2 linked regions of the Methanotorris formicicus Mc-S-70 genome follow. Each later gene encodes a partner of the first gene's protein in a complex. Links are inferred from orthologs where the notes say so. Each region holds a gene or a part of one and is shown on either strand. Other genes may lie near its edges.

Region 1 (11,160 bases):
TAAGTTTGATTTTGTTTTTATTGATGACGTTGATGCGTTTTTAAAGGCATCTAAGAATATAGATAAGAGTTTAAAACTTTTAGGGTTTAGTGATGAGATTATTAAGAAGGCATACAACATCCTTTATTTAATAAGAAAAAAGAAGATAGAAGATGCGTTAAAAGAAAGGGAAAAATTAAAGGAAATGATTAGCAAAATAGACCACGGATGTATGATTGTTGCATCTGCCACTGGAAAATCCTACGGAGATAAGGTAAAGTTGTATAGGGAACTTTTGGATTTTGAAATTGGGTATGGAATGAGTAAGTTGAGGGATGTTGAAGATATTTATGATGAAAACCTCAGTTTGGAGAAAATTTTGGAATACATAAAGATATTTGGCGATGGGGGCATTGTGTTTGTTCCTATTGATTATGGGTTAAAAAAGGCAGAGGAGATTGAGGAATTTTTAATTAAAAATGGTGTAAAGGCAAAATTAATCCATTCAAAAGATAAGAAAGGGTTTGAGGAGTTTAAAAATGGAGAGATTGATGTTTTAATTGGAGTGGCATCATATTATGGTGTTTTGGTTAGAGGGTTGGATATTCCAGAGAGGATAAGATACTGCATCTTCTACGGGGTTCCAAAGTTTAAGACTGATTTGGAAGAGACACTTAAAAAGGAAGATGAAAATATAAGCATTGAAGGATTGAATAAAGAAGAATTAATGGAATTAGTAAAAAACACACTAAAAATAAAAAACTTCTCATTGAGGAAAGAAGAAGATAAATACTATCTACTAATCCCCGATGTAAAGACCTACATTCAAACATCTGGAAGAACATCAAGGATGACTGAAAATGGGTTAATTAAGGGGGCTTCAATTGTTTTAGTTGATGATGCAGAGGTGTTTGAGGGTTTAAAGAAGTATATGCTATTCATGTATGAGAGTGAATTTAAGAGGATTGATGAGATTGATGTTGAAAAATTGATAGAGAAGATTGATGAAGATAGGAGAAAGTTGAAAGAGACCAAAGAGAAAAATAAAGTGCCAGATTTATTAAAATCAGCGTTGATGGTTGTGGAAAGCCCTAACAAAGCAAGGACGATTGCAAATTTCTTTGGAAAGCCATCTGTTAGGAGAATAAACAATAAGAAGGTTTATGAGGTCTGTATTGGGGATTGGAATTTGATTATAACTGCAAGCGGTGGGCATATATTTGATTTGGTAACAAAAGAGGGTTATCATGGGGTATTAGTAGGCAATAATTCATACATTCCAATTTATGGAACAATTAAGAGGATAAATGGGGAGCAATTTGTTGATGAAAAGAATATTGAGGAGTTAATTAAAAGAATTAAGGAGAGAACCAATGGAGATATAGTTATTCACGATGCAAAGGAGAACATTGAGATATTGAGGGATTTGGCAAGTGAAGTTGATGCTGTATTTATAGCAACGGATATTGATGTTGAGGGGGAGAAGATTGGGTATGATATATATCTAAACCTAAAACCATTCAACAAAAATATCTTTAGAATTGGGTTTAATGAGATAACAAAGAGAGCAATAACGAACGCAATAAAAATGGTTAAAGAAGGCAAAAGCGAAGAGTTATTATTGGATGAGAATAAAGTAAGGGCGCAAGTTGTTAGGAGGATTGAGGATAGGTGGATTGGGTTTGAGTTGAGTAAAAAGTTATGGGATGCATTTAATAACACCTACTTATCTGCTGGAAGGGTTCAAACGCCAGTTTTGGGGTGGATTATTGATAGATACAATGAGTATCAAATAAAAGTTCCATATCTCTACCTAAAATTGGAAAATGATATCTCATTTGGAACAATTGTTGATGAAGAAATTGCCAAGAGATTTAAGGATAAAGATTATGTTGATGTTGAGGTAAATGTTTATGAGAAGGGCATTTATCCAAATCCACCATTTACAACAGACACACTTTTAGAGGAGGCAACAAAGAGGTTTGGACTTAGTAGTGATGAAGTCATGAAAATTGCTCAAGAGTTGTTTGAATTAGGGCTATGTTTGACCCCAGATACCTATGTTGTGTTAGGGGATGGAAGAATTGAGACAATTGAGGATATTATCAATGCTAAAGAGAAAGATATTTTATCATTAAATTTAGATAATTTATCAATAAAAAGAGATACAGCCATTAAATTCTGGAAATTGAAATACATTGGAAATCTAAGAAAAATTACCTTATCAAATAATTATGAGTTAAAAGCAACTCCAGACCATTGCTTATTAGTTCTAAGAGACTCTCAACTAAGGTGGATTCCTGCAAAAGATATTAAAGAAAATGATTACATTGCAATGCCATTTAACTATAAAGTTGAAAGGAAGCCAATTTCCCTATTAAATCTTCTGAAATATTTGGGTATTACAGATGTGTTAATAGAGTTTGATGAAAACTCTACCATATTTGAAAAAATAGCAGAATTTATCCGAAATGATATTAAAACAAGCACAAAATATAAATATTTGAGAAACAGAAGAGTTCCATTAAAATATTTAATTGAATGGGATTTTGATTTGGATGATGTTGAGAAAGAGGCAAAATACATATATAAAAGTGTTGCAGGAACTAAGAAAATTCCATTATTTAAGTTAGATGAAAAGTTTTGGTATTTTGCTGGTTTGGTGTTAGGAGATGGAAGTATTCAGGATAGCAAAATTAAGATTGCACAAACACCATTAAAGGATGTTAAAAGAATATTAGATGATACATTCCCATTCTTACATAATTGGATTTCTGGTAGCCAAGTAATTATTTCAAATCCAATTATTGCTGAAATTTTGAAAAAATTAGGTATGAGGAATGGAAAACTAAATGGAATTATTTTCTCTCTTCCAGAGAGTTGTATAAATGCATTAATTGCCGGATATTTCGATACAGATGGATGCTTCTCCCTACTTTATGATAAAAAGGCAAAAAAACATAACTTAAGAATGATTTTAACATCAAAAAGAAAAGATGTTTTAGAGAAGATAGGGATTTACCTAAACTCAATTGGTATCTTAAATACTATACACAAAAATAAAGAAATTTATTCCTTAATAATAAGCAATAAGTCATTAGAGACCTTTAAGGAGAAAATTGCAGGATATTTGGGGATTAGAAAAGAGACTTTCGTGAATTGTTATAGAATATATAGGAAGGAACATGGAGAAAGATTTGAATGTGATTTATTGCCAGTAAAAGAAATATTTGGGAAATTAACATTTGAAAAAGGAAGAAAAAAAATCCTAAAAGATACCAAAATACACATTGAAAATTGGTATAAAGAGAAAACAAATAATATCCCAAGAGAAAAATTAAAGACAGTGCTAAGATATGCAAATAATTCAGAATATAAGAAATTTTTAGAAAAGATTGTCTATGGGGATATATCATTTGTTAGAGTTAAAAAAGTGGAAGATATTCCTTATAATGGGTATGTCTATGATTTAAGCATTAAAAATAACCAAAATTTTATATCCAATGGAGTTATCTCACACAACTGCACATATCACAGAACATCATCAACAAGGGTTTCTTTGGATGGGATGAGAATAGCGAGGGAGTATTTAGAACTCAACAATATGAAGGATTACCTAAAAAATAGAGAATACTACATGGAAGGGGCACACGAGTGTATAAGACCAACAAAACCAATGGATACATCTGAATTGATTGAATTTATAAAAAATAACAGCATCTACCTAACAAAAAACCACATAAAAATTTATGATTTGATATTTAGGAGATTTATTGCATCTCAAATGAAGGAATGCAAAGTTGAGTATGAAGAGATAAATATAAAGGATTTGGATGCAAAGGTTGAGGGATATATAAGTATAATATACGATGGATGGACAAAAATCTACAACTTAAAACTTAGAAAATTACCAAAAATAGAAAAGAATACCTTAAAAATCATTGAAAAATCCATCAGAAAGGTTCCAAAAGTATCTTTGTATGATGAAGGAGAGGTTATTAAATTGATGAAAGAGAGGAGTATTGGAAGACCTTCAACCTATGCCCAAATCGTCAAAAAACTATTTGATAGGAAGTATGTTTTAAAAAGCAAGGATAAGGGGAAAATAATTCCAACAAAATTGGGTATTGAGGTCTATAATTACCTAAAAAATAACTACTACAACCTAATTTGTGAAGAGAGGACAAAGGAGTTGGAAGAAATCATGGACAAAATAGAGAAGGGAGGGATTGAATACATAAAAGTTTTGGATGAGTTGTTGAACGAGATAAAGTTAATTGCATAAATCTTTATTTTTTTGAGTTTATGGTCGTTTGCAGAATTTGTTGTTATATGGATATAAAATTTCCTAAATGGCAATAAATTGAAGTTAAAATTTCAAATAAAGCATAATTTATGCTTTTAATTCATAAGAATACAATCATTTATAACGCAAACGACCATTTACAAAATTCAAAATAAATATTCGTATATTTAAATAATAATATTAAACAATTCTTAAATGGAAAATTATAAATTTATTGAAATTCCTTATAATATTATGTAGTTAAGTTATATTATTTTGCAACTGGAGGGATATTTTGAAAATAAATAAAATAATCAATAAAAAAGAAATTATAACTGTATATCCAACAACGACAATAAGAAAAACTCTGGTAACTATGAACGAGGAGGGCTTTAGAAGAATTCCAATTGTCGATGCTGGGACAAATAGGGTTGAAGGGATTGTTACGAGTATAGATATTGTGGATTTCATGGGGGGAGGTAGTAAATACAATTTAATAAGGGAAAAGCATAACAGAAACTTTATTGCTGCCATTAACGAACCTGTGAGAGAAATTATGGAAGAGAATGTTGTAACCATTAAGGAGAATGCCGATATTGATGATGCCATAGAAACATTTTTGGAGAAGAATGTTGGTGGAGTACCAATAATAAATAACAATAACCAACTTATCTCACTTATTACTGAGAGGGATGTAATTAGGGCATTAAAGGATAAAATAAGTGAAGAAGAGAAAGTTGAAGACTATATGACAAAAAAGGTCATTGCAGCCACTGCGGGGGAAAGATTGAAGGATGTTGCGAGAACAATGTTGAGAAATGGATTTAGAAGACTGTCAGTAGTTAGTGAGGGTAAATTGGTGGGTATTATAACATCAACTGACTTCATAAAACTACTTGGTAGTGATTGGGCATTTAATCACATGCAAACAGGTAATGTTAGGGAGATAACAAACGTCAGAATGCAAGATATTATGATTAAGGATGTTATTACAGTGAGAGAGGAAAATAGTCTAAAAGATGTTGCTGAAATAATGACGACCAAAAATATTGGGGCATTGCCAGTTGTTGAAGATGGGGAATTGGTTGGAATTATAACTGAAAAAGATATTATAAGGTATTTTAGCAATTAAAATTTTATTTTTTAATTTTTTAGTTTGTTTATGTTATTTTTTGTTTTTGGTGGTATCATGCTTATTACCTACCTTAGAAATTCTGAATATGCAAAGATAAAAAAACTCATTGAAAATAATGAAAATTACATCTCAAATTTAAAGGAAATTATTGATAAAAGTAGTTGTTGGGATGATAAAAGGAGGGCATTTGTAGTTTTGAAGAAGTTAAATTTGGATATAGTTGAAAGATATTTTTTATATGAAGTTATTTCCAACATCGATGAGAAAAAATCCATATCAAAAATTTGCATTGAGATGATAAAAAAAATAGGTGGTAGGGAAGATTTATTTGAGAGTTTGTTGGAGATTTCTAAGAGAGAACTTGATGAGGATACTATATGCCATATACTCAAAAACATGGAGGAAGACAATATTTGGTATGAGATGATAAAAATCCATACGAACACCAAAGATATAGGGAGGGCTATAAAAAATCTCGCAGAGAAACATAACACATCAAAAATCCTAAATGTATTGTTGGAAAAACTAAAGAGTAAGGATTGGAAAGAGAGATATTTGGCATTGAAATGCCTCTATGCTTTGGTGGATTATTTAAATGATGATGATAGGGAAAAACTAAGGAAATCTTTAAATATTGAACTTTTGGGGGATAAAAAGAAGGTACAAAAAAACGCTATGAGATTATTCAAAAAACTTGGTGTAAAAATAGAATTCAACGAAGAGGAATTAAAAAAGGAACTTATAACTTCAAAAGATAAAAAAAGAGTTTTAAACTACATAATGTCTAACAACATAAAGTTATCAAACAACTTCTTCAATAAAGAGTTTTTTAAGCATTTTTTGTATATGGGGGATGAGGAACTCCAATTTATTGGTGTTAAGTTAATATCCCTCAAAAATGATTCAAAGACAAAAGTGGATTATCTCATAAGGTTCTTAAATGCCAAGGGCAAGGCAAAATCTGCGGCAGTGAGGGAGTTGAGGAAGTTTTCCAATAGTGAATATAAAAACTACATAAAAGAAAAACTCCTCAAATCTTTATCAACAAAAGACCTGAGTAAAAAGACATCTGTTATAAATTTGTTAAAGGATTTTGGAGATTCCTCTATTTTTGATAGGTTATTAGAGGAATATAGAAAATTAGAGGTACTGTTTATGGAGTTGGATGAGAAGTGGTATCTTGGCGGTTATCACTACATGCTTATGATAGAGAATGAAATGAGAAAATGCCTAACTGCAATGGAAGCAATCGAGAAAACCATTGGGTCTATTGCCATAAGGGAGAATCTACATTATGATGATTTAAAGATTAATAAAAAATTGGGAAAACATCTCTACAAAACCATCGAAGTTATGGGTTCAAGTGATACAAATAGCATAGATTTTGATGAACTCTTAGATATTGTTAAGAAGAATGAATACGTGGTAAAGTACCTCTCAAACATAATCAATGCAAATAACAATATAGGGTTAAATTTGAGGGACAAAATCCTTAAAACAGTTGAAAATATAAAAACTGAAAATGCCATGTATTACAAAATAAGAATATATGCCGATTTATATGTCTTTGAAAAGTTCTTTGAAATACTTGATTGCTTAGATAAGTATCCAAATAGATACATCCACTTTGCATTCTTATATGCAGTCAATAAATTCATCGAAAAAGATAATCCACTAAAAAACCACATATTGACACTTTCCTTGCCCAAGATAATCCTGATGGTAAATGACTATGGATTAAGGAGAGAGGCATTAAAGTTTTTAAAGAAGTACCCTTCTGAATTGGCATTGCCAGTTTTGATTAACAATTTAGGTGGTAGGGATAGCGGTGAGATTATTGAGGTTATAAGGGAGATATGTGTTAAATATCCACAAAATCTATCAAAAATCAAAGATTTACTCTACCAAAAAGAAAATGTAAAATATGCCATTGAAATAATAAAACTAATTGGAAAGGAAAATAAAGATTTGGTTGAAGATTTTATTTTCATACTAATTGATGTTTATAATAACTCCTCATCTGAAATCAAGCATAAGATAAAAAATACCTTAACTGTCATTGTTAAGGATGAATACAAAGAAATCATAGACAAATTTTTTAATGCAAATTAATCATAATTTAATTCCGAGGTCACAAAATGCACAGCCGAATGGAATATTTGATGAAGTTGATGGAGGTTATTGAGGAATTGAAAGAGGAGGCTAAAAGAGACATTCCCATAATAGTTGAAGGAAAAAAGGATATAGAATCTTTAAAAAATCTTGGTATTGATGGGACTTTTATCACAGTCTCAAGAACACCTATTTTTGAAATTGCGGATGAGTTGATAGCAAACAACATTAAAGAGGTTATTCTTTTGACAGATTTTGATAAAAAAGGACGTCAATTTGCAAAGGCCATATTAGATGAACTACGGAGTAGGGGGATAAAGGTAAATACTGAAATAAGAAAAAAGATTATAAAATACAGCCATGGGGATTTAAAGGACGTAGAAAGTTTATACATCTACATCTCAAGGAGAATTGAGGGAATTAAGTTTTAATTAAAATAGGACTTTCGCAAGCATATTCGAATATAATGATATAGCATTTATGATAAGATATTTCTACCACAACATTTTACTATTTTTCGAATAAAAATTGTTTATGGTGAGAATATTCTCAAAAAAGCGAATGCAATTGTTTATATGCTCTTTCTTCTATTGTCAGAGTTTAATTCGTGTATAGAACTATCTAAAACATTACGCATTTTCGGAATAAACGTATCTCACGATACCATAAATCGAATTCTTTGGAATGAGGGTCTTAACCCACAAGAGAATCTATTTAACTTCATGAAAAACTTTATAACTCCCGAATATAACATTTTCGTTATAGATGATTTTGTTATAGATAAGTTTTATTCGAAATCAACAGAATTTACTTATTATTGTTGGAGTAATCTACATAAACGAGTAGTTATGGGCATGCATGTTGTTGATTGTATTGCTACGAATGGAAAGAACATCATTCCAATCGATTTTAGAGTTTATGATAGACCAAGGGATGGAAAGACGAAGAATGATTTATGTAGGGAAATAATACTCTCTTTAGTTGAAAGGGGATTTAATATTCGATATATCTGCTTCGATAGTTGGTATTCGAGCAAAGAAAACTTAAAACTTATCGATAAGTTAGGTTTATTTTACCTCTGCAGAATTAAAAGGAACAGGAAGATAAACCTCTCCAAAAACGGTGAGTGGATTTCGATTAAAGAACTTGGAGAAATTCCTGAAAGTGGATTAATCGTTTATCTAAGGAAAGTAGGATATGTCAAACTCTTCTGCCTTTCCAAAAACGGAAAGGCAGTATATTATATAACGAATAACCTATTTATGAGTTTCGGAGAATTTCAAGAGGTCAAAAACGCCTCTTGGAGAATCGAAGAGTTCCACAGAGGAGTTAAACAGTGCTGCAATATTGGAAATTTCTTCGTTAGAAAAAGATTTCCAGTATTAGGACATATTTCGTTAGCTATGAGGGCTTTCTTTATTTTAGAGAAAATTAGAATCGATAAAAAGATTACTTGGTATGAGTTTAGAAGAGAACTAAATCGAATAGCCGTTGGGAATGCCATAATCTCTTTATGTAAAGAAACTGGTTTATTGTTAATCTAAGTATTTAAATGTATTTGCGAAAGTCCTATAAAAATAAAAAGTGGTGTCAGTTCGCCCATCTATCATCATACATCAGTAGCTACTCCGATCATCATCCACCGTATTACATTAATGAAACATCATATATAAATAGTTTTTAGTCATGTATTAAAACCCAATTATTTTTGTATTTTCTAACTCTTCTTTTAATTTTAAAGCCTCATTTAGCCACTCTTCTTCAAATGGTTTTTCTGATGCAATAGATACAATTGCCTTTCCATAAAACGTTTTCCTAATCCTCATACCTTCTGGGAAAACCCTATTCATAAAATCAAGAACCTTTGCTACAAAATCCTTTTTTGAGTCATAAACCACCATATCCAAATCTATTGGAGAATCTGTCACAACCTCAAACCTTGAAGGTTGTTCAATGATATTTATCTTTTCAAGGAGATAAGGCAAATATGTTTCATCCTCTATTTTTATTTTGTATATTGTTATCCCATCAACCTTCTTTGTTCCCTCAATATTTGCAAAGTCCCTCAATCTAATTAATTTTGTTGTCTTCTTTGGTAATACACCTATTATAAAATATGGCTCATCTTCCCTTATAACCATCCTTACCTCCAAAATAGATTTCCCAAGCACTAAATCCTCAAGTGATGTTTGGATGATTTTTGTATAAATCTCTTTTCCTGCTTTATCTTTACAATCTACAATAATTTCTGCCATATATATCCCTCCAAAAACTAAGGGGCATTGCGAACGAAGTGGGCAATGCATCCTTTTGCTCAACTTTTTTAAAAGTTTCGTTAGGGTTTTAGTTTTTAAGAGAGGATGCTGAAGACATCCTATCCTTTTGATGAAACTTTTTTAAAAGTTTCGTGTAGATCTATTTTTCCTACTTTATCTTTACAATCTACAATAATTTCTACAATACCCCAAATATAATTTTTAAAAATAAAATAAAATTAATCCTTCTTCATGTATCTAAATCCTGATGCCAATAATGCAGCACCAACAGCACCTATATGCTGTGAATACTTAGGAACAATAATTTTCCTACCTAAGATTTCCTCCAATGCCAAAACCATCCCCTTCAACAAACTACTTCCTCCAACCAATATAACAGGATCCCTAACATCAACCTCTTGCAACTGTTGCTCGTAAATCTGTTCTGCAACTGAATGTGCCGCTGCTGCAGCAACATCCTCTGCCTTTGCCCCCTCTGCCAATGCAGTGACTAAATCCTGAATACCAAAGACAATACAATAACTGTTCATGTTTATTTTTCTCCAATCTCCTTCTGCTGCTAAGTCCCCAAGTTCTTGGATTGAAACGCCTAACCTTCTTGCAGTAATTTCAAAGAACCTACCACTTGCCCCAGCACAGATACCCCCCATTGTGAAACTGTCTGGAATTGCATTGTTTAATGATATTGCCTTGTTATCCATTCCCCCAATGTCAATAACTGTTGCTTCTCCTTCCTGCTTATCTGCTAAAAATGCAGCCCCTTTTGAGTTTACAGTTAACTCTTCTTGAATTAAATCAGCCTTAAAGTATTCTCCAATGGTATGCCTACCATATCCAGTAGTTCCAATGGTCTCAATATCTTCCATTTTTAATCCTGCCTCTTTCAATGCATTTTCAACTGCCTCTTTTGCAGATTCTATAACATCCTTTGTATAGACCCATCCTGTTCCCACAACCTCATTATCTTGCATAATTACTGCCTTTGTTGTTGTTGAACCACTATCAATACCTAAACTTATTCCCTCCTGCTTTTTCCTTGCCAACAATGATTTTCTCTCTACAATTGTTGCTAATGCTTCCATTCTTGTTAAAAGTTCAGATGCCTTTGTTCTTTCAGTGAATGAATACATAACCACAGGCAAATCCGTATGTTGCTGAATCAACCTCCTAACCTCATTCCTAACCAAAGCCCCTTCTGCACATCTAAAGCATGTTGCTATAAACACTGCTTCTGCATCTGTATTACCCTCAATTATAGACATTGCCCTTGCAAACATCAATTTTAAATTTGCCGATGCAACCTCAAATCCCAAATACTCCTCAACCTTATCAATATAATCCAAATCAACCTCAGGAAAGATAATTTCTCCACC
Region 2 (18,007 bases), on another replicon or contig:
AAATGGTCCAGAGATAATGAGTAAGTATGTTGGGGAAACAGAGGAGAACTTAAGAAAGATATTCCAAGAAGCAGAAGAGAATGCTCCATCAGTTATATTCATTGATGAGATTGATGCAATTGCACCAAAGAGGGATGAGGCAACTGGTGAAGTAGAAAGGAGAATGGTTGCCCAACTTCTAACCTTGATGGATGGACTTGAAGGTAGGGGACAGGTTGTTGTTATAGCGGCAACAAACAGGCCAGATGCATTAGACTCAGCATTGAGAAGACCTGGAAGATTTGATAGGGAGATCGTCATTGGAGTTCCTGACAGAAATGCAAGAAAAGAAATTTTACAAATACACACAAGAAACATGCCACTTGCAGAGGACGTTAACTTAGATTACCTTGCAGATGTAACACATGGATTCGTTGGGGCAGATTTAGCAGCGTTATGTAAAGAGGCTGCAATGAAAACATTAAGAAGAATCTTGCCAGATCTTGATTTAGATAAAGATGAAATTCCAAAGGACATCCTTGACAGTATAGAGGTAACAATGGATGACTTTAAGGAGGCATTGAAAGAAGTAGAGCCATCAGCATTGAGGGAAGTTTTAGTTGAAGTCCCAAATGTTAAATGGGATGACATTGGAGGTTTAGAGGAGGTTAAACAAGAACTTAAGGAAGCAGTTGAATGGCCATTAAAGCATAAAGAAGTATTTGAAAGAATGGGTATTAGACCACCAAGAGGGGTCTTACTCTTCGGTCCACCAGGAACTGGTAAAACATTGCTTGCTAAGGCAGTTGCAAATGAAAGTGAAGCAAACTTCATAAGCGTTAAAGGTCCAGAGATATTCAGTAAGTGGGTTGGTGAATCAGAGAAAGCAATTAGGGAGATATTTAGAAAGGCAAGACAAACAGCACCAACAGTAATATTCTTTGATGAAATTGACAGTATTGCTCCAAGAAGGGGTTCAGGACATGATAGTGGTGTAACTGAAAAAGTTGTTAATCAATTGCTAACTGAATTAGATGGATTGGAGGAACCCAAGGATGTTGTTGTTATAGCAGCAACAAACAGACCAGATATCCTTGATCCAGCATTACTTAGACCAGGAAGATTGGATAGAATTGTCTTTGTTCCAGCACCAGATAAGAAAACAAGATTGTCAATATTCAAAGTTCACACAAAAAACATGCCACTTGCAGAGGACGTTGACTTAGAAAAATTAGCAGAGAAAACAGAAGGCTACACTGGGGCAGATATTGAGGCAATTTGTAGAGAGGCTGCAATGCTGGCTCTAAGGGAAAACATGAAAGCAGATAAAGTCGAGATGAGGCACTTTGAAGAGGCATTGAAGAAAATTAGGCCATCAATAAATAAGGAAGATGTAGAAATCTATGAAAAATTGGCAAAAGAATATGGAAGAACAACAACAACCACATACAAAGAAAAGAAAAAAGATGATGGCAGGGAAGTAATCTAAACCCCAAATTTTTTATTTTTTTATTTCCCAATAATTTATATATTTGAATTTATAAGTTTCAGGAATATTTAAATATCTATTGTTATACATCTACATGTATGATTGTTAGTAACAGTAAAAAGGTTATCAGAGACCCAATTCATAAGGATATTCCATTGAGTTATGAAGAAATTAAGTTAGTGGATACTATAGACTTCCAAAGATTAAGGAATATAAAACAAACAGGATTAACATGCTTAGTATATCCAAGTGCAAACCATACGAGGTTCGAACACTCTCTTGGTACGATGTATATTGCTGGTGAAATTGCGGAAAGGTTAAATGCTGATGTGGAATTAACAAGAATATCTGCATTACTTCATGATATAGGACATCCTCCGTTCTCCCATACATTGGAGATATGTGGATACAACCATGAGCAGATGGCAAGGACGAAGATTAAAAAGATGGAATTTGAAAATTATTCAAACAAAGAAATTATCGATGTTTTAAATAAGAAGGGACTTGAGGGAAAAATAATAAGTGGGGATGTTGACGCTGATAGGATGGATTATCTGTTGAGAGATAGTTATCACACGGGAGTTGCCTATGGACTTATTGACTTGCCAAGGATTATGAGAAGTATTGTAACTTATGAAGAGATGGGTAAATTGAGAATTGGAATCTTAGAGAAGGGGATTCATGCTGTTGAATCTCTCTTAATTGCAAGGCATCAGATGTATCCAACCGTTTATATGCATCCAACATCAAGGATCGCAGATACTATGTTAAAAAGATCTGTGATGTATGCTTTGGAGGATAAGTTGTTTAGCATAAATGATTTGGCATATATGGATGACATAGATTTAATTTATACGTTGAGAAATAGCGAAGGGGAAGAAAATAGATTAATAAAAATGATTGATGGGAGGAAGTTGTTTAAAAAGATAATAACATACAAATATACCGACCTAACTCCAAAGGAAAGGTGGGTTTTAATTTCAATGGATGAAGAAAATGTGAGAAATCTTGAAAAAGAGTTATCAGAGTATTTAGGGACAAGTGTATTTTTGGATATTCCCGACTACCCAAAAATGGAAGAACATAGTGTCACAATCATCATAGATGATAAAAAATATAGGTTGGATGAAGTTTCCCCACTTGCAAAGAGTTTAAAGCCATCTGAAATTAGATTGTGGGATGTTGGGGTTTATGCTCCACCAGATAAGGTTGGGGAGATAAGGAAGAAGTTGGAATCATATAAAAGGGATATCCTAAAAGAATTTATAAAAGATATCCCTATTGAAAGTATTTTGCTGGATATTATTGAAGAGCATGGGATAATTAAAGGTAGGGGGGCATTTTTATCAATAGCAAAAGATCATGGGATGACAGAGAGCGAGTTTTTCTCTGAACTGCATAAGTTGGTATTTTGCGGATTGATAAAGGAGAAGATTGAGAAGATTGGTGGGATTTATAGGTATGATTACAATTTTGTAAAAATATAGTTATAAAGAAGTCCTAATTATAGCCAATACATTCCCATTCAAATTATTCAAATCAATTTCATCGTAAAATGGATTTTTTAAAATTTTTTTCAGTTCTTTCCCAACATCGCCCACAAATATAAAGTTTGCATCGTACTTTTCCAAAACTTTGGCTAATTTTTTAACATCTATCTCCTCACAAGTTATACCAAAATCACCACCAATAACTACAACTCCTCCAAAAACCTCTAAAAAATCCTTTATTGCATAATCAATTGCCTTAACATCAAGTCCCGGGTTTATGTTTTTAACAATATATCTATTTTTTATTTTTTCTACACTCATTCTACTGTTTATCTTAAAATTCTTTATTTTTTCAATTATCTCCTCAGTATCTAAGAAATTTTCGCAAACCTTTATGGCAAAAATTGAATTTTCCACAAGATGCATGCCAAAGACATCTTTGTTGAATTCAACAATATGGTCATTAAATTTGTATTTTAGTGGATATTTAGATATTATTTCCCCATTTGTATCTAAAACAAACAAATTTTCCAAATTTAATTTTAATTCATACTCTTCCAAAATCTTCATGTTTATATATTTCTTATCTGCATTTTTTAGGGTTGAGATCTTTGCCACTAAGGCGTTTCTCTTGCCCTTACTTATTGGGTAATTTTCAAGGATATTTGTAATAACTCCGTATCCACATGCCGTTATCCCAAGTGAAACCTCAAATACATAATAATCAAAATCAAGATTGCCTCTCCTGAGGACATTCAATATTGAAGTTGGGGTTATTGAACCTCTATTACTGTTGTGTAAAAAAACCTCATAATCATCCTTTAAAATAAAGTTTATCATCTCTGTCGTTGTTGTCTTTCCCTTAACCCCAGTAACTTCAATAAATTTTTTTTGTATGCCATATTTCTCCTTCACAATTTCTGAAACTGCATCGTGGAATGAGATAAAATCAACATCTATTGGACAGTGAATTGGGGCGATAACTTTGTCATATTTATTAAAGTTGATGTTTTCATCTTTTTTTATGATTTTTACCTTCGAAATTATGTCCTCATAGTTATTCAAAAAATCTTTATCCTTTTCCAACTTTCCATATATATCCCAAACATCAACGCTATATCCCAATTCTATATACTCTCTTGCCAAATCCAATGCTCCATGATTCACATCTACGATAAGCATGTAAATCCCAATTGTTATTTGTTAGATATTATTCTAAAAATGTTCACTGGAATGTATATAACCTCTTTCTTATGAAATTCATAAATATGTGGGATCTTAAAACTCCCTTGGAAGATATGGGTTATTATTCCTCCTTTCTCATTAACATATTTAACAACGAAATCCTTCGTTCCTGCGTTGTGGATGCTATATACAACATCTCCAATCTCCAATGCCTTATCTAAGAATATTCTATCTGCGTGCCTTTTTTGAGAACCAAATGGGGGATTTTGTATAACAACGATCTTCAAATCCCCACAAATTTCCTTTATAAAATTGGCATCAACATCAGCAACATCCATACAATAAAAATCAACATTTACATTAACTTTTTTTGCATTTTCTTTGGCAACCCCAATACTCTCTTCATCAATATCAATGCCTATAACTTTTTTTGCATTTAAAAGTTTGGCTCCAATTGCCAATATCCCAGTTCCACAGCCCAAATCAACAACAGCACTACCCTCAATATCATCCTTGGCAAAAAATAAAATCTCACTTGCCAATCTTCCCTCTATTGTATATTGCTCCAAACTTGCCTTAGGTTTTGGATGGGGTTTTAATTGATCCAATATTATCTCCAAATGTTTCTTTTTCATATTATCACTCTATTAAAGACTGATATATCTGTAGATGACATTCCATCTCGTCAATTGATATCCAAGTAATGCCCCAATTGCTGCAGGAACTGCAAAATCAAAGCCAAAAATCTCAGTACAGAGAATTGCAGAGGCAAGTGGGACATTTGCAATGGATGCCATGGATGCTGCAATTCCAAGGATTATGAATGGTGCTATATTCTCCACTCCAACCAAAGTTCCGAATAACGCCCCTGAAACTGCCCCAACAAACATTGATGGAATAACTAACCCTCCAGGAGTTCCAACCCCAACTGTGAATGTTGTTGCAAATATTTTTCCCAAGAGTATCAATGTTAACAAAACCACCCCATACTTCACAAAGAATAAATTTGATATCACATCAATACCCAAACCTAAAACTTGGGGGATAAAATAACCAATTAACATAACAACGATTCCTCCAACAAATGATTTGAAACACTGAGGATATTTAAGGCTATCAAAATAATCCCTTATCTTTCCATACATAGAGATATATAAAAATGCAGCAATAGAGCAGAACACTGCACACAAAAAGAACAGTATAAAGTCAGGTGGTGTTAAATTATATGATAAATCAATATTGAAGAGGTGCTTTTTCCCAGTGATTAGGTAATATGTAAAGTAGCCAATGACACTTGCAAAGATTGACGGAAACAAACCCCTATAGTTAAAATCATGACCATTAACTATTTCTGATGCAAATATCGCAGAACCGAGGGGAGCACAAAAAGCACCACTCAACCCACCAGCGATACCGCTAATGATTACTGCCTTTCTATACTTTAATTTTAAGACCTCATACAACACATCCGCAAATGATGCACTTGATTGAACACAAGGTCCCTCTTTTCCAGCACTACCTCCAAAACCAATAACAATCCCAGCGGCAATAATCTTTAAAAAACCAACAATGGGATTTAGTGGGATGTTGTTTTTTAATGCTTTCAAAACCCTATCAACACCAGAATCTTTTAAATTATGACAAAAATCAACCAACAATCCAGAAAATGCCAACGCAAATGGTATATATATTGGATTAAAATGTCCCCCTAAATAGGCAAAATGAATAATTATGGAAATAAATATAGCACTCAAACTACCAACGACACCGATAAGTGAAGATACATAAAGCCACTTTATAATCCTTTTTAAATTAAATACGTCAACTATCATTTTTTCCCTTTCGTAAATTTTAATAACATTGAAAGTAATATTATGTTTGTATTATAATATTAACAAACCGTATTTAAAAAATTGGGTGAGAAGATGGTAGTTTATTTTGACTATGCAGGTTCCCAGAACACAGAACAAACATTAAAACTTGCAGTTGAGAGGGCAAAGATGGGAGATATAAAGAGTATTGTTGTTGCATCTTCAACAGGAGAGACTGCAAAGAAACTCTTAGAATTTCTTAAAAAGGAAAATTTAAACTTAAATGTTGTTGTAGTTACCTACCACCAAGGATTTTATGGGGATGACACAAGAGCGATGAGTAATGAAACAAGAGAAGAATTGGAAAACATGGGGGCTAAAGTATTCATGGGAACTCATGCACTAAGTGGTGTTGAAAGAGGAATCTCAAGAAAATTAGGGGGTTACGGACCTGTTGAAGTTATAGCAGAAACATTGAGAACATTTGGACATGGAGTTAAGGTTTGTTATGAGATAGCAGTTATGGCAGCAGATGCAGGATTGGTTTCTGTAAAGGAGGACATTATCGCCATTGGTGGGAGGAGTAGGGGGGCAGATACAGCAATGGTTATAAAACCAGCAAATATGAACACGTTCTTTAATATTGAAGCAAAAGAAATTATATGCATGCCAAGAAACAAGAAAAAAATGGGTGAGTTGTAAGTTAATTATTTGTTTTACTTTTAACTATTTATTTTTATTTATTGTGAAGAAATCATCCAGTGTAACTTGCTTACCAAAATTTTTAAGTTCTTCCTTTGAAACCCCCAATGCCTCCATAATCCTTAAAACTGGTGGAAGGATTTGGTTTTCTATGTAGTATTCAACATCGTAATCCTTTGCTTCCTCTGGAAGTTTTGCCCTATCACTTATTGATTTTTCACCACTCGTTATAATATAACCAATAACATCCCCTATCCTTAACCTTCCACCTTTTTTTATTATTTTCTTTGCAACCTCAACATGCGGGGCGGTTGTTTTATATTCTTTTGGGTCTTTTGTTAGTTGGGTGTATATTATTAAATCCTCTTTATTTACTTTCCCCTTCTTTAAATCATCTATCACATTTTGAATGATTTTTGTTGCTTTATCCACATTCCCCTCAATTAAAAGCGTCTTTAAAACTGCTTTTTGTGTTTTTTTTGCAATGTTTGCCCAATCCCTCCTTACAAATTCCAAACCTTTGATGATTATTTTGTTGTTTTCATCTATTATGGCATATCTTTTCTTTGTTATAAAGATGCCTCTCTTATAAAAGCCTTCAAACTCCAACTCCATATTTTCTGGAAGTTTTGAATTTATCATATCTAAAAATTCATGAACCTTTTTGATAAGTTCATCTTTATCAATCTTTTCCTTCCAAACTGCATAAAAACCATCAGTATTATGGACTAAAATTCCATTTGCAAAAAATCTGTGTGTATCTTCAACCTCAATGTCATAAACATATCCATTATAATTAATTTTTTCAACTTTTTTAACTTTTACAAAATTGTATGTGTTGAGTGTTGATTTATCCAAAATTATTAAGTAGGCATTCCCTATTTTGCATGGTTTGATTTCAACGAATTTTTTATTTAAATAACCAATTAAAGAATGGTCTTCTGTAACATCAACATACCATTTATTTGTAATCCAAACACGATAGATGTTTTTATTTGTTTTATGCCTCATTACATAAGGCACTCTTTTCCAAACCAACTTACCATCATCATTTAAAGTTAAAGCATAAACATTATTTAGGGCATAATATTCCTTTTCTCCAATTGTATAATCGGCATTTTTAAACAAGTCCTTAATTTTTAGGAATTTTATTTCTTCATTTATTTTGACTATTATTTCAGTATCTTCCGTAACGCTATCAGCATATATAACCTTAAATCCAAATTTCTCCGCCTCTTTTATTGTTTCTTGTATGTATTTTCTCCCCAAGTATGTAACAACCTCTGCACACTCTTTTGAATACCACCTCGCCCTTGGAAATGCTAAATAACCATAATGACTATTTGCCAAAATCTTCAATGACTTCTGTTCATAATCAAAGAGTTTATATTCATTATCAACCTCTCCTTTTTTTGCTTTTTCTTTCATTTTTTTCTTAATATTCATTCTCCTCTCAACCAAATTCCTCAATGTTTTTGGTATTAGCCCTTCTTTCTTTTTACAGAACCAATGTTCCAAAATCTTTTCTGATTCATCCTTACAACACTCACAATCAATGGTATCTGGGCTTATGTTGTGGCTTATTATAATTGAGGGATATAATGCTTTAAAATCGTAAGAGATGATGCCTTCATGCATCCCCTTTATGGGTTCTTTAACATAACCCCCCTCGTAACTCTCTTTTAATCTTCTCTGATATTCTTCATTTGAAGGTTTATTTGGGGCAATGATGTTGTTTTTAAATGCATTTTTTAATAGGAGATATTCCACCATCTGACTACTACTCATCCTTGATATCTCAAAGAGTGTCTGATTAACAATCCTTGAAAACATCACCTCCAACGGCAAAAAATACTCCCCAATTTTAAATGTATAAAGTGCATCTTGAAATGAATATTCAATAAGTTTTTCATCATTTTCTTCCCAAAGTTTACTTATGTTCTGATGCCCAACTTCCAACTTCTTAATCCCAAAAAGTTCCAATGTAACATCTTCCAACTTATACTTTGTTAGATGGAGTAATCTCCTTGCTATTGGATATAAATCAATATGCACCCTCCCAGGGATGTAACTTCTTAAATGCATACCCCCTCTTGAGATTTTTATTTCTTCCCCATCCCTTCCTAAATTTAATTTTATTCCATAAATCTCTGCTCTTTTCTTTAAATAAGGAAAATCAAAGTTATCCCCATTATAGGTGTAAATGATATCATAACCCTTTAGAACTTCAATGATTCTCTTAATGAGTTCCTTTTCATCCTCAACAACCTCAACACGCTCATGGTTAAATGGTTTGTAAGTAATAACTTTCTTAAAATCCTCTGCACAAAAACTTGCCATTAGTATTGGGTCTTTTTGTGAATTTGGTTCGGAATTTCTATTATAAACTTCCATATCAAATGCTATAGCCTTTAATTTTGGAATACCTCTGCTTTTTATTTTATTTTTTTCAAAATCCCAATATGTCATGGGGATGATTTTGTTATCTATCAAATATCTCTTTGCAAATGGTATGTCATGCTCGTAAATATCCAAAACCTCATCAAATTCCTTCAAAATCCTCAACTTAGGAACGTATTTTGGATGTTTTGTAATTATTTTTAAAACTTCTTTTTCTTTGTTGATTATTTGTTTTTTGACTACTTCTATACTCTCAACGTAATGGGAAAGATTGTTCTTTTTTAAAAATTCCTCAATTTTTTCAATATTGTTGTTATTTAACTCAACATAAAAATAAGGTTTAAAATTCTCGTCCTTCAATATCTTCTGAATCAAATAAAGATAAATAATTGCCCTATTATTTTCAGTTTTATATATTAAATCAACTAATGCATCCATTTTAAACACCAAAAAGAAATTTTGCGGTGAATGATAAGTCATAGATTAAGTATATCCAAAATGTTTTTTAACCCTTCATCTTTGTCTACAACCTGTGCTCTAACCTCCCTCAAAATTCTTTGGATTGTGAATTTCTTCATGTGCCTATGTTTATGTGCTTTTTTTACCAATGGGCAACCGTATGGGAGTTTTATTTCTATGTTATTCTGTCTTAAAATTTTCCTGTTTTCATTCTTTGTTAGGGATAGGAAGGCAGGCATATTTATCCTTATTAACCCATCATCCATTGGGATAATTGACAAATACCCAACAGACAGTAGATCTCCAAAGATTACAAATTTAATGCCTTTATTTTTCGCATAATTTATAACCGCCTCTTCAACTGCCTTATGACATCTCCCACACGGGTGGTATCTTCCATCTTCAACATCTTTAGCAATCTCATCCATATTAATATCTATAAATTCATGCTTTATATCTAATTTTTTTGAGAGGTTTTTTATATGGTTTTTAACCTCTTCATGCATGATGTATTTTGAGTACACGGTAACCCCAACAACATCAAAAATACTTTTTGAGATTATTGCAGAGGCAGAACTATCAACTCCACCACTAAATGCTACAACGCATGTAGGTTTATGCCTCACATCAAATCTGTAAAACTTCTCGCCCTTAATCCTTCTATTCAACAAATTCATCAAATTGTCATATACATCCAAATCTATCAAATTTTTTTCTTTTATCAATTTTAACGCTTTCTTTGATGTATTTAATCTTATTTCTTTTATAATTTCCTCCATACTCTCACGGATTGGGGAAAATATGAATAAAATTCCAAATAATGCATAATTAATAATTTTTATAATTTTGCACTCAGCATCCTCTCTATTGCAACTCTTGCTTTTTTAATAATCTCTTCGTCGAGGGTTATCTCATACTTCTCCTCTTTTAAACATCTTTCAACCTTCTCTAACGTTATCCTCTTCATAGGGTCGCAGATAGCATCTTCTCTTAATGGAATTAGTACCTTCTCTTCCCCAGTTTTCTCAAGTTCGAGTTTTATCCTTGTAATCAACTCAACCTCAGTACCGATAATAAACTTTTTCTTATCAGAGTTTAGAACATGTCTTATCATTCCACTTGTACTTAAAATATAGTCTGCAGAATCCTGAACCTCTGGATTACACTCAGGATGCACGAGGAGTTCTGCATTAGGATATTCCTTCCTAACTCTCTTAACATCTTCAAGAGTGAACTTCTTATGTACATAACAATGTCCATCCTCAGGGATTGGGATAATCTTCTTATCCGTTCTTTTTGAAACGAAGTAAGCGAGGTTTCTATCTGGACCGAATAAAACCTTCTCACAATCGAGGAAGTTAACCACCTTATCCGCATTTGCTGAAGTGCACGTTGCATCAGCGAGAGCCTTAGTTTCAGCGAGTGTATTAACGTAAACAACAACCATCGCATCAGGATGCTTTTCTTTTGCTTTTTTCACCACATCTGCTGGCAACTGATGAGCCATTGGACACTCAATGTCTTTAATTTCTGGAATGAGAACTTTTTTATCGCTGTTTAGGATTTTCGCTGTTTCCGCCATGAAATCTACTCCGCAAAATACTATTATATCTGCCCTTGTTTCCTTCGCTTTTATACAGAGTTCCAAAGAATCTCCCACGAAATCCGCAATCCTCTGAATTTCTTCTGGTTGGTAGTTGTGGGCCAATATTATCGCATTTTTCTCTTTTTTTAATTGATTTATTCTTTGAACGATATCACTCATGGTTATTCCTCCATATTGAAGTTAAATTTTTAAAATAAAAACTATTTAAAATTAAAGTTATTTTTAAATAATAAAACAAAGGTTTCAGATTTAAATTTAATATTATTTCACATAGTTAGAATTCCAATACATAGCCCTCTCTTTTTAATCGTTCAACAACATCATCCCATGATGGCAGGTTTGTTTGACAGCCTTTTTTTTCAATAACAAATGATGCCACGCAGGAACCAATTAATCCACACTCTTTTAAGTTATACCCTCTTACATAACCTGTTAAAAATCCTGCTCTATAACTGTCTCCAGCACCTGTTGGGTCAACAACTTTCTTTGCTTTAATACTTGGAATTTTTATTTCTTCATCTTTTGTATATATTATACTCCCATCTTTACCATGGGTTACAACCAAAACGTCAACCTTATTCATCAAACTCTCCAAATTAGTGTTTAATAACTTTAAAATTCTCTCAAACTCATGTTTATTCATAAATAAAAAATTAGTGTTTTCTATAACTTTTTCCATGGTTTCTTTGTCATATAATGGCAAATCCTGCCCAGGGTCAAAAGATACCAATATATTATTTTTTTTCGCTTTTTCTGCGCATTTTACATTAAACTTTGGGTCTCCAGTGGCTAAATGGACAATTTCTGATCCGAATAATGGTGGATTTAGTTCTTTGTAATGTTTTGCTGCTCCCCAAAGGAAGAATGTTATTTGGTTGTTGTCCTTATCTGTAAATATCCATGCCTTTGGAGTTTCTTCTTCCTCCGAGTGGTAGATTTGGGAAATATCAACACCGAAGTTTTTTAAGTATCTCTCGTATCCAGAATTTTTGAAGTCATAGCCAACACACGATACAATGCCAGAGGATAATCCAAGTTTTGCCACACCAACGGCAACATTACATGCCGCTCCACCATAGTATTTCCTTGCAGATGGAATTTGAATGGATGTATTTGGTTCTGGGAATTTCTCAACGTTGAATATATAATCCAATGCTATATGCCCAACAGATACGATCTTATTTTTCTTAGAGTTAAAACTATCCTCATCCATGCAACCACCATAATGATAATTTGTTAAGACCTATCTTTTTATAATATATCTTATTTAGGATTTTCGAAAATGATATAACAGATTTAAATATTTAAAAAATAAAATGATTACCTACCTTCAACAACCTTTATAGCCTCTTTTAAATCTATCAACCCCTTATACAATGCAGAACCGATTACAACTCCTTCAACCCCACAATCTTTCAACTTTATTAAATCATCAATAGATGTAACCCCACCAGAAGCAACAACTGGGATATCCAATGAATCTACCAACTCCTTAATTGGATTTACATCAATTCCCTTCAAAAGCCCTTCAACATTTACATTTGTAAACAAAATACTCCCAGCACCTTTCTCCTGCAAAATTTTCCCAATCTCTACTGGAGTGTATTTTGTTTTTTCCTTCCATCCCTTTATAACAACATATCCATCTTTTGCATCCAACGCAACCATGATTTTCTTACTATCCAATCTTTTTGAAAGTTCTTCAACAAAATTTGGATTTTGAATTGCAATAGTTCCAATGATTATTCTTTCAGCACCAATGTTTATTAATTCCATTGCATCCTCAATAGTTCTAATCCCTCCACCAATTTCCACTGGGATATTTACCTCTTCTATAATTTTCTTTAAAATTTCTCTGTTTTTTCTTTTTCCTTCAAACGCTCCATCTAAATCTACCAAATGTAACATCTTTGCTCCTTCCTCTTCCCATCTCTTTGCAACTTCTACAGGATTGTCTAATTCGATATGTTTTTTGCTTGGATCCCCCTGTATAAGTTGAACACATTTTTGGTCTTTTATATCAACTGCAGGAATTATATTCATCTTTTCACCACATACTTATGGTTATTGGATAGTTTGTTTTTAAGTCCTTTCTTTTCTTTACCATCAAAATAGCATCCTCTCCATCATCGTAGTACTTTGGGAGAAATCTCTTATCAACATAACCTCTCTTATAATAAAACATCCTCGCTTTTTTATTGCTAACTCTAACCTCCAAAACAATGTATTTAACATTGCATCTCTCAAAAAAGTACTTTTCTAAATATTCAATCAATATTGATCCTATTCCCCTGTTTCTAAATTTTCTATCCACTGCAATTGAAATTATATGACCATTTCCCCATTCAATCGTGCCTATAATATAACCAACAATATGACCATCAATTTCAGCAACAATAAATCCATCTGGAAAGTTTGTGTATAGGTGAATCAATAAAAAACGTGGATATATTTTTTTAAATGATTGCTTTTCTATCTCCTCAACCCTGTCCAAATCCTCCAATCTGAATCTCCTAATCCCAATCATATTTTCCATCCTAACCTTATTGCGTTATAAAAAGAGTTTCATCTGAATAATATTAAAAAACATATATAAAAAAACATAATATTAAATATAAACCTTAATTTCCTTATCAAGAACCTTTACGGTTTCATATTCCCCTTCTGGTTCTTTTTCAACAACTTCAATCTTATCTTTGTTTGCTATGTCGTTTGCAATAATCTCTAAGATGTATTTGTATTCATCATCGTTAGTGTATAGTTTAACTTTTGTTTTGAATTTTCTTGCCAATCTTGCTATTTCCCTCAACGCCAATTTTGTTTCTGTGGTCAACTCCAAATATTCCTTTGCTATTTTTAAATCCTCCAAAGTCCCACATAAAACAGGATACTTCACATCGTGAATTTCATCCGTCCTAATATCAAACTTAACATTGCACATCTCTAACAATCTGGCAATAATGGATTGTGGTAATCCGGGAGGTATTGGCATTTCTATTATTTGATTATCCATATCTTCCATAAATTTCCCTCCAATTATTTGTTTAATTCAAATTCAACTTCTGATTTTGGTTTTATCTTTACAAGAATGTAGTTCTTCATCATAGACCTTGTTATATATGCAATATCTTTTAAAACGTAATTCCCTACTTTAACATTTGCAATTTTATCCTTGTATTTATCATAATCCATCTTAATCCTCAAACCATCAAGTTGCGTAACAATAGGCATTGGAGAAAGTATGTTAAATACCTCCTCAACCCTCTTTTCAATCTCATCCTTAACAACAACTGGTGGCACAATTGGGGGGTCGTAGGAGAGTTCTCTCCTTCTTTCATTTATCAAATCTGTAACAACATCTACCATCTTTCTCAATGCCCTGGTCTCTTCCCCGTGTCTCAACCTATGTGCCCTCCTTCCCAAGTTTCCAACATACGGGTAAGGGATATCCAACTCTTCCGGTCCTCCAGTTACAACTACCGGAATATCTACATCAAATAAATGGGTTTTGTCTTTTATGCAATTTTCAAAATTACCCATTACGTATATTGCAACATCATGCTCTTCTATGAGTTTCTTCTCTCTCTCGCTAATTCTACTTATATTTTTTCCTGCTCCGTGTGCAAGACCTATCATATTTGGCTTTGCCCCAAATCTCCTAACGTATTCTGATATATCACATGCGGTGTGTGGAAGGTGGTGCCTTGACAAACTTGGGGCAACAACTGCTATCTCAATCCCTGCCAATGGCGTCTCAACAACCTTTCCCTTATATTTCTTAGCCTCTTCTTTAAATGCCTCAATCTCACTTTGAGGCAAAGCAACGGTCATATAAACATCCAACTGCATGACATGCTCCTGAATAACAAAGCCACCTATATCTTCAATCCATTCCTTTAAAATATTATTCTTATATACTCCTCCTTCATATCTAACAATTTCATACATTTTTCCACCAAAATAACCTTTTCATTTTGATTCCAAATTGTTTAATTCTAACTCCCTTAACAATAATTTTCTACATGAGTAAGAAACATGATGGGCAATATTCACCAACTCCAATTCCCCCAAAGTTTTTGGATGAATAACTTCCTTTCCCAACAAACTTGAAACGTGTTCTTTTGGGATTTTAAAAAATTCCCCCTTCTCACAAACTATGTAGTCGTAGTTTCCTTTTATTTTACCCATTAATTCTTTAACCTCTTTTATTATATCCTTTGGCGTTTGTGTTGAACTTTCTGAGTAATACACCTCTATCTTTTCAACATGTATTACCCTATCTGCTGATATCTCAGCCAAAATTCCTGCATAGAGCCTTAGAAATTTCCCATACACATCATGCCTCCCAGACACATCTATTCCAAGAACCTTTATCTTACCACCTCATATTTTTAAGTTTTAGAAATCTATTCTAATAGTTACAGTTCCAAAGGTTTTTTTGCTATCTCTGAATGATGTTATATCAGTTATTACCCTAATAATAGAAGATCTCTCATTAATTAGTGTGATGTGATCAGTTATTATAATTTCCTCAAATGCATATTTTTCAATGAGGTTTATGACCTCTTTGGCTATCTTCTCATCTATTAGGTTTAAAGTTTTTGTTGTTATAGTTATATGCTCTATCTTATTTTTACTCTTCATTATTTTTGCAAGTGGTTCCCAATCTCTTGTCAATATCTCAATATACCCCTCTTTTTCTGAGACAATATACCCCCTCGCACCAAGCAATACAACCATATCATCGGCAAGTTTATTTATCTTTGATGCATCCCTATCGTAAAAATAAAAGTTTGTTATGTGTTTGCATTCTGTTATTTTTGGCATTTCGTTGAGTAAAATTACTGATGCCCTCAATAAATCACTTTTTGTTACAATTCCAAGTAAATTGTTTTTATCATCAACAACTAAAATCCTTCCAATATCATTTTTCCACATAATTTTTTGGACGTCTGCTGCACTTGTTTTTGGAGAGACGGTTACCAACTTACTCTCAGGGGTCATCACATCTTTAACTTTAAATTTTTTAAATAACTCCTTTCCAATCTTTTTTAAATCATTGAAGGTTACAATACCAAGGATATTATCATTCTCATCAACAACAGGATAACCCAAATGCTTATGTTCTCTAATATGTTTTTCAAATTTTTCCAAGTTCATATCTTCTGGAACTGTTAAAACGTCTTTTGTCATTATGTTCTCTACTGTTATCTCATTTAAGACACTTGAGGCGTAGGTTTTTATTATGTCTTCCTCAAACTCTATTAAAAATTTGGTTATTTTTTCGAATATCTCATCCAAATGTTCCAACTCCAACCCAATGTTGTATATCCTCTCAATTGTTGATAGTTTTTTAAAAAACATAAATATCACCACAAAGAATTTATGACCAAAGGAGTTAAATAACTTAAAGTTTTATAATTAATTTAATATTATATTTAATATCTTAATCCCCATTAAAGGATAATATTTTTTGTATTCTATTTTTATTTTTTAGTTTGTTATATTTAAGTTTTTTAATTCTGTAGTATTATGGATTGTTGTTTTATGGGAGTAAAGGTAATCACGGTTAGTTAATTAGAACTCATCTACCTTAAAAAATAAACATTTTAAGTATTCAGTTCCCTTTGATGTTATTGGATGATCTGCAGATTGAGTTCTGTAAGATCCTATCTGTCTAATCCATTTATTTGCCTTTAATGCCGCATCTATCGCTACTGCTTTAAATTCTGAGGGTTCAATTGGTTGTGAGCATGAGCATGTAACGAGTAACCTCTTTGCAAGTTTTGCACCATATCTATTTAGCAAATGGTAACCTCTAACTGCATTTTTCACATCTTTTTTTGACTGAGCAAATGCAGGTGGATCGAGAATAACAACATCAAATTCCTCCCTATCTTCAATCATCTCCTCCATAATTTTGAATGCGTTCCCTACTTTAAACTCATATTTGCTCTCATCAATGTCATTCAACTGCATGTTCTCCTTTGCCAATTCTATGGCTTTTTTTGATAAATCTATTCCAACAACCTCAGATCCTTTTATTGCAGCATGGACAGCAAATCCTCCAGTATAACAGCAGACATCTAAAACCCTATCTCCCTCTTTTATATATCTCTCAAGTTCTAACCTATTATCTCTTTGGTCTAAGAAAAAACCTGTCTTTTGCCCCTCAAATGTGACTTTAAATTTTGCATTTCCTTCTTTTATTATTGTTTCTGTTTTTTCTCCACATAATATTCCTTCCTGCTCTTTTAAACCTGCCCTTCTTCTATTCCGTCCAATACTTTTTTCATATATACTATCAATCCCCAAATCCAAGAGTGTCTCCACTATGGTATCTTTCATCAACTCAAAACCATGGTTAAAAATTTGGATAGTACATATGTCATTGTATTTATCAATAACAAGCCCATTTAACCAGTCAGATTGAGTATATACCATCCTATAAGCACCCTCAAATCCTAAAAACTTCCTATAATTGTTTGCCTCAATGATTTTATTTCTTACATAATTTTCATCAATTTTCTCCTTTTTTAGAGTTACTATCCTTATTTCATGCGGATTTTTAAAACCCCTACCTAAAAATTTACCTTTTTTTGAATAAACGTCAACAATTTCTCCAATATCAAGTTTTTCAAAATCTTTTATATTTAAAATTCCATTCTTTTTAACGATTAAATTTCCTTTTTCTATTGCACTGTATGCCGCAAAATTGACGTATATTTTTGGATAATCCATGATATCACCACATAAAAAATTTATTGAAAAAATAGAATGTGAACTTTAAATTTTGTTGTAAAAATAATTAATAGATAACTGCTCAGAGTCTTATAGTCTATGCACCATATTTATTAGCCAATCCCATCAAGTCCATCAATATGGG

What was found.
Region 2: the proteins of METFODRAFT_RS01495 (region 1) and METFODRAFT_RS04085 are in contact, whole or in part, in a cryo-EM structure (PDB 9H1L), measured with the Methanococcus maripaludis proteins. The link is inferred for Methanotorris formicicus Mc-S-70 from one-to-one orthologs. Residues at the interface, in WP_104837391.1 of Methanococcus maripaludis: Cys8, Asp10, Ala12, Gly13, Ile16, Tyr17, Arg19, Ile20, Thr23, Cys41, Gln43, Asp44, Pro46, Phe48, Asp134, Asn137, Arg138, Val139, Phe140, Pro141, Glu142, Gly143, Arg145, Glu161, Lys162; in WP_011170365.1 of Methanococcus maripaludis: Ser79, Ser81, Arg82, His83, His84, Ala112, Gly113, Lys114, Asn115, Ile116, Asn139, Phe140, Glu141, Ser142, Cys143, Gly162, Pro163, Arg178, Arg179, Ala180, Gln181.

Annotation. Positions count from the first base shown.
Region 1 is NZ_AGJL01000005.1:10,382-21,541, reverse strand. Bases 7,985-10,716 are described here. They hold METFODRAFT_RS01495 (methanogenesis marker 17 protein), read right to left. Parts: upstream 9,767-10,716; coding sequence 9,203-9,766; downstream 7,985-9,202. Other genes in these bases: METFODRAFT_RS01490 (methanogenesis marker 15 protein), read right to left, coding at 10,006-10,716; METFODRAFT_RS01500 (IS701 family transposase), read left to right, coding at 8,057-9,055. Also shown: rgy (reverse gyrase), read left to right, coding at 1-4,264; METFODRAFT_RS01515 (CBS domain-containing protein), read left to right, coding at 4,560-5,396; METFODRAFT_RS01510 (hypothetical protein), read left to right, coding at 5,454-7,511; METFODRAFT_RS01505 (toprim domain-containing protein), read left to right, coding at 7,538-7,942; more of METFODRAFT_RS01490, read right to left, coding at 10,717-11,160.
Region 2 is NZ_AGJL01000017.1:1,750-19,756, reverse strand. The notes cover bases 13,114-16,103. They hold METFODRAFT_RS04085 (methanogenesis marker 7 protein), read right to left. Parts: upstream 15,070-16,103; coding sequence 14,158-15,069; downstream 13,114-14,157. Other genes in these bases: METFODRAFT_RS04075 (CBS domain-containing protein), read right to left, coding at 15,520-16,103; METFODRAFT_RS04080 (DUF2209 family protein), read right to left, coding at 15,091-15,495; METFODRAFT_RS04090 (hypothetical protein), read right to left, coding at 13,730-14,143; rimI (ribosomal protein S18-alanine N-acetyltransferase), read right to left, coding at 13,169-13,648; hisA (1-(5-phosphoribosyl)-5-[(5-phosphoribosylamino)methylideneamino]imidazole-4-carboxamide isomerase), read right to left, coding at 13,114-13,164. Also shown: METFODRAFT_RS04150 (CDC48 family AAA ATPase), read left to right, coding at 1-1,468; METFODRAFT_RS04145 (HD domain-containing protein), read left to right, coding at 1,567-2,955; cfbE (coenzyme F430 synthase), read right to left, coding at 2,956-4,140; METFODRAFT_RS04135 (METTL5 family protein), read right to left, coding at 4,155-4,778; METFODRAFT_RS04130 (chloride channel protein), read right to left, coding at 4,791-5,975; METFODRAFT_RS04125 (pyruvate kinase alpha/beta domain-containing protein), read left to right, coding at 6,069-6,656; METFODRAFT_RS04120 (DNA polymerase domain-containing protein), read right to left, coding at 6,681-9,494; METFODRAFT_RS04115 (7-cyano-7-deazaguanine synthase), read right to left, coding at 9,533-10,294; nadA (quinolinate synthase), read right to left, coding at 10,354-11,280; METFODRAFT_RS04105 (carbohydrate kinase family protein), read right to left, coding at 11,396-12,334; more of hisA, read right to left, coding at 12,442-13,113; more of METFODRAFT_RS04075, read right to left, coding at 16,104-16,485; METFODRAFT_RS04070 (class I SAM-dependent rRNA methyltransferase), read right to left, coding at 16,699-17,862; METFODRAFT_RS04065 (2,3-bisphosphoglycerate-independent phosphoglycerate mutase), read right to left, coding at 17,960-18,007.